Linked DNA regions of Prochlorococcus marinus XMU1406. The protein of the gene in region 1 interacts with the protein of each later gene in a pairwise test. Links are inferred from orthologs where the notes say so. Each region holds a gene or a part of one and is shown on either strand. Other genes may lie near its edges.

Region 1 (2,854 bases):
GTTTTATTAAATTATCTTATTATTATTTGAGTTACCATAGTAAATTAATTGTCTGAAAGGAGAAAGAGATTACATGATTTATTGTTAACTCTAATTAATAAAGATAGTGAATTTGAGTTTATTGAAGAAGATTCTAGCGATTTAACATCTAGCTATTCTGAAAAAGACACTTTGAATTTATCTCGAGTTATAGAAAAAAATCGTAAAATAATCAAAAGATATCAAGCTATTGTAAGAACAGCTGTAACTCTAGATGCTCTGATGGATTCTGAAAATGAAGAAAATTACAAAATCAAATAAAAAAAATTTTTTAAAAGGTATATTTACTTTATTTTTACTGCTATCCTTCATTTTTAACCCATTAAAAGTATCTGCAGAAGTTGCAGAAACAGAAATAAATGGAAAATTAATTAATGCTAGCAGTGAGTTTTTAAGGGACTTAGACTTTGAAACTTGGCAATTAGTAGCATATAAATCACCTCTTTTTGAAGATAAATTGATCTTGAGAGTAATAGGATATCCAGGAAATCTAAGGATTGATCATCCCACTGACTTAAGGGTGGAATCAGGGAGAAAACAGTGGCTTTTAGATGATAAAACATTACTTAATGTGGAATTAGCAAATGATAGAAGACAAGCTGCTGCAGAATTTGATCTTGATGCATTGATTAAAAATTTAGATAAAAATAGACCATTAAGATTATCTTTGTCAGGAGTTTTTTCTGAGTTGCCTGTACCTCCTTTCGTTGTCAAAGAGTGGAGGTCAATAAACTGAATTTGATTTTTGCAGATGTCTGAAAAAAATGTAAGCCATACAAAATGGATGAAAAGAGCAATTTTTTTGGCTTCTTTAGGCAAAAATACAACAACTCCTAACCCTAGGGTGGGAGCGGTGATACTTGATAAGAATGGAAGCCTTATTTCAGAAGGGTTTCATTTCAAGGCAGGTATGCCTCATGCAGAGGCAATGGCTTTTAATAATTTAAAAAAGGATGCTAAAGGTGGAACAATGTATGTCAATCTTGAACCTTGTTGCCATCAAGGTAAAACACCTCCATGTGTAGATAAAGTGATATCCTCTGGGTTAAAAAAGGTATACATATCTATTGAAGACCCTGATAAAAGAGTCTCTGGTAAAGGGATTAAGCTTCTAAAAGAAGCTGGAATACAAGTTCACTTAGGATTATGTAAAAAAGAATCCTTAGATCTAAATAAGGCTTTCATTCATAGGAATATTACAAAAAAGGCATTTGGTGTTCTTAAATGGGCAATGAGTATAGATGGAAGAATAGCTTTAAAAAATGGAAATAGTAAATGGATTACCAATGATGAATCAAGGTCATTAGTTCATTCTTTTAGAGCAGAATTTGATGCAATAATTATTGGGGGAAACACATTAAGAAGAGATAACCCACTTTTGACTACTAGAGGTTTCAAAAATCCTGAGCCTTTGCGAGTTGTTTTCACAAAAAGTCTAGATCTCCCTTCAAAATCTAATGTCTGGGATTGCAGTAAGGCAAAAACTTTAGTTATTTATGATTCTTCTACAGCAAATGAAAGCTATCTCTCAAGGATTCCGAAATGTGTGGAGGTTGAAAAGGTATTATCAGATAATCCAGTGTTAATTTCAAAAATACTTGCAAAAAGAGGCTGTAATAAGGTTCTTTGGGAATGTGGCCCTGGATTAGCTACTGCCGCTATTAAATCTAATTGTATTCAGGAACTTATTACTTTTATTGCTCCAAAAATTTTAGGTGGAGAAAATAGTATGAATCCCCTAAGTGATTTTGAATTTAGGGAAATGCACGAAATCATCAAATTAAGTGATTCTCAGTTTAGTTTGATCGGAAATGATATATGTGTTAAGAGTTCACTTAAAAATCACTTTTATACTTAATTTTTATGGGTCAAAGTACCGTACGGTTCTTACCCAAAAAAAAGATTACAGATACGGAAACTCTTCGTTTAGTTTATAATAAGTTCAAAATTGATCATAACTATGCCAATAAGACAAGATGATAATCAACCTAATAGAAGATTTGGAATTGTAAATATCATTTTGATAGGAGTTGGAGCATTACTTCTATTTAGCAGCCTTTTCCCTAATCAAAACATGCAAATCCCCAGGGTTCCTTATTCTTTATTTATAGATCAGGTTAATGATGGGGAAGTTAAGCGTGCATACATTACTCAAGAACAAATTAGATATGAATTAAACGGAGCTGAAGAAGGGGCACCTTCAGTTTTAGCAACAACCCCAATTTTTGATATGGATCTTCCACAAAGGTTAGAAAGTAAAGGGGTTGAATTCGCAGCTGCTCCTCCAAAAAAACCTAATTTCTTCTCTACCATTTTGAGCTGGGTTGTTCCTCCTTTAATTTTCATCCTTGTTTTACAATTTTTTGCAAGAAGAAGTATGGGAGGTGGTGGTGCCCAAGGAGCTTTAAGTTTTACCAAAAGTAAAGCTAAAGTTTATGTACCTGATGATGAATCAAAGGTGACATTTGCTGATGTTGCGGGAGTTGATGAAGCCAAGGATGAACTAACGGAGATAGTTGATTTTCTAAAAAAACCTGAGAGATACACAGATATCGGTGCGAGAATACCTAAAGGTGTACTTCTAGTGGGACCTCCAGGAACAGGAAAAACTCTACTTTCAAAAGCTGTTGCTGGAGAAGCAGAAGTTCCTTTCTTCATTATTTCTGGTTCTGAGTTTGTTGAACTTTTTGTTGGTGCAGGTGCAGCAAGAGTCAGAGATTTATTTGAGCAAGCTAAGAAAAAAGCTCCTTGCATTATCTTTATTGACGAATTAGATGCTATTGGTAAAAGTCGTTCAGGGTCAATGGGAGTAGTT
Region 2 (2,976 bases), on another replicon or contig:
ATTTAAATAACCTAATCTTTTAGCTAATAAAATGCTCCAAAATTGATCCCCACCCAGGAAAATAACTACCCCTTTTTTTGGCCAATAAGCAAAAGAATGTGGCTTTATTAATAATTTCCAAAAACTTTTTGATTTTGTAATTAATTCGAATTTATTCCATGAATTTGCAACTAAAAATTCTTTACCAGTGGCATTTGGGCAAGGAACAAGAACTAACCTCAGAGTGAAATCGTGTTTATCGCCATCTCCTTTTGATTTATTTATTTTGTTAAGCTCATCCACTAAAGGATTCACCCATGTCGTTAATTCACCAGGACCATTGGAAATTATAACTACTGCAACTGATTTTTTATTCATTGCAGTTAAACCAGAATACATTAAATGCGGACGGCGAGACTTGAACTCGCAAGGCCGAAGCCACACGCTCCTTAGACGTGCGCGTCTACCAATTCCGCCACGTCCGCAAAGGGTTTTCAGCAACCGAGAGATACCTAAACCTTAAAAATATCATACATTATTGGCTGAAATAAGCATGTAGTTTGAAAAGAGTTTTTTGAATAAGATGAATAATTTTTCTATTGCATAAAACAAATATTTATACATATATAACGTTTTAGGTTGTATTGTAAAAAATGTCCTCTGATCACTAAAAAATTTTGTTGAATACTTTGGCAAATAATTTTTTATTTTAAGTCATTTCATTTCTTCAATTTTATTTTCATAATGGTTGAAAAAGTTTTAATTGCTAATCGTGGAGAAATAGCTTTACGAATTGTCAGAAGTTGTAGAGAACTAGGTATTGCAACCGTTGCAGTTTATAGCACTGTAGATAAAAAAGCATTGCATGTTCAGCTTGCTGATGAGGCGGTTTGTGTCGGAGATTCATTAAGTAATAAGAGTTATTTAAATATTCCAAATATACTTGCTGCTGCTACATCCAGAGGAGTTGATGCTATTCATCCTGGTTATGGATTTCTTGCGGAAAATGATAAATTTGCTGAGATGTGTAACGATCATGGCATAGTTTTTATTGGCCCATCTTCTAAAGCTATTAGATCTATGGGAGATAAATCTACAGCTAAAGAAACTATGGAAGCAGTTGGAGTTCCAACAGTACCTGGTAGTAAAGGCTTGTTATCAAATGTTGATGAGGCTTATAAATTGGCAGATGATATTGGCTATCCGGTAATTATTAAAGCGACTGCTGGAGGAGGTGGAAGAGGTATGAGGTTGGTTGAAAACTCTGATAATCTTGAAAAAATGTTTAAAGCAGCTCAAGGCGAAGCAGAAGCAGCTTTTGGTAATGATGGTTTATATATGGAGAAATTTATAAAGAAGCCAAGACATGTAGAAATTCAAATTTTGGCTGACAGGTCGGGTAATGTTGTTCATTTAGGAGAGCGAGATTGTTCAGTTCAAAGAAGACATCAGAAGTTACTAGAAGAGTCTCCTAGTCCTGCAATTAATACTGAGCTAAGAAAAAAAATGGGGAACGCAGCTATTGCTGCTGCAAAAAGTATCGGCTACGAAGGAGCGGGGACAGTTGAATTTTTAGTTGATGATGATAATAATTTTTATTTTATGGAAATGAATACTAGGATTCAAGTTGAACATCCTGTTACTGAAATGGTTACAGGAGTTGATTTAATAGCTGAGCAAATTAAAATTGCAAGCGGAGCAAACTTGGAATTTAATCAGGATGATATCCATTTAAACGGCCATGCCATTGAATGTAGAATCAATGCTGAAGATCCCTCTCACAATTTCCGACCATCACCTGGAAAAATAACTGGGTGGCTTCCACCTGGTGGCCCTGGTGTAAGGGTGGATAGTCATGTTTATACAGGCTATGAAATACCTCCTTTCTATGACTCATTAATTGGTAAATTAATAGTCTGGGGAAAAGATCGTAATACTGCAATTAAACGTATGAATAGGGCTTTAAATGAATGTGCAGTAACTGGTATTCCAACAACAATTAATTTTCATCTAACCTTACTGAATAAATCTAAATTTAAGCAGGGTAAGATACATACTAAATATGTAGAAGAAGAATTATTGCCAAATTACTGAGAAATAATTAAATGATTTCTATGAAATATGAGTATGCATTGCAAGTTTTATAAGCCCTTGCTGACCAACTAAAATTTCTCTTAAAAAGCTTATAATTCCGATCCAAATTACGGGGCCAACATCAACGCCTCCAATTGGAGGAATTAGTTTTCTTGTTAAATTAAGAATAGAACTTGATGGTATTGAAATTAATAACAAAAAACCTTTATTTAAATCAATTTTTGGGTACCAAGTAAGTATTAATCTTATTAGAAAAACTATAGTTAGATATGAAAGAGAAATTCCTAAACTAATATCTAAAATTTGAAGAGAATTTACAAGCAATGAAATCACAATTGTTTAATTCATCTTAATAAATAACCCATTCAAACGTATTTAATTCGTATTATAAATTGAGAATTTAATATTTAAAAAGTGTTTCCAATCTCTAATTTATTACTAGTCGCAGATTTTTCTGCTGAAGTTGCAAATAATTCCGCAGTTGGAATGATTGGTAGTTTTATTGCCGCTGCCTTACTTATCGTTATTCCAGCCACTGCATTTTTGATTTTTGTCAGCCAGAAAGATTCACTCGATCGTACTTCTACTGGAAGACGCTAGTTTTTGTAGAAGTTTTAAGTACACTATATATATAGGGCATATAAGTAACCCTTTTTAAAAATAAATTTTTGGAGAAAGAATGTGGTCAATGCTAGTCTCAATTGGGCCAGTATTGTTGGTATAGTTCTCGCTGTATGTGGAGGAGGCCTTTATTTTTTGAGGTCCTTTAAGCCTGCCTTGGCAAGGGATTATGATGTTTTCTTCGCAGCAATTGGACTTTTGTGCGGAGGAATATTATTTTTTCAAGGCTGGAGGTTAGATCCTATCCTTCAGTTTGGTCAGTTTTTATTAGCAGGAACTACA

The links.
Region 2: the proteins of ribD (region 1) and accC interact in binary tests that used the Escherichia coli proteins (3 or more experiments, as listed by UniProt). The link is inferred for Prochlorococcus marinus XMU1406 from one-to-one orthologs.

What each region holds. Positions count from the first base shown.
Region 1 is NZ_JAAORG010000003.1:149,353-152,206, reverse strand. What follows is about bases 68-2,843. They hold ribD (bifunctional diaminohydroxyphosphoribosylaminopyrimidine deaminase/5-amino-6-(5-phosphoribosylamino)uracil reductase RibD), read left to right. Parts: upstream 68-790; coding sequence 791-1,897; downstream 1,898-2,843. Other genes in these bases: ftsH (ATP-dependent zinc metalloprotease FtsH), read left to right, coding at 2,000-2,843; HA149_RS07120 (DUF3122 domain-containing protein), read left to right, coding at 275-775; HA149_RS07125 (hypothetical protein), read left to right, coding at 68-300. Outside these bases: more of HA149_RS07125, read left to right, coding at 49-67; more of ftsH, read left to right, coding at 2,844-2,854. UniProt on the Escherichia coli protein: Converts 2,5-diamino-6-(ribosylamino)-4(3h)-pyrimidinone 5'-phosphate into 5-amino-6-(ribosylamino)-2,4(1h,3h)-pyrimidinedione 5'-phosphate.
Region 2 is NZ_JAAORG010000001.1:68,123-71,098, forward strand. Bases 1-2,898 are described here. They hold accC (acetyl-CoA carboxylase biotin carboxylase subunit), read left to right. Parts: upstream 1-723; coding sequence 724-2,073; downstream 2,074-2,898. Other genes in these bases: HA149_RS00320 (glycosyl transferase), read right to left, coding at 1-378; HA149_RS00335 (YggT family protein), read right to left, coding at 2,092-2,397; psbX (photosystem II reaction center protein PsbX), read left to right, coding at 2,488-2,673; HA149_RS00345 (Ycf66 family protein), read left to right, coding at 2,755-2,898. Outside these bases: more of HA149_RS00345, read left to right, coding at 2,899-2,976. UniProt on the Escherichia coli protein: This protein is a component of the acetyl coenzyme A carboxylase complex; first, biotin carboxylase catalyzes the carboxylation of the carrier protein and then the transcarboxylase transfers the carboxyl group to form malonyl-CoA.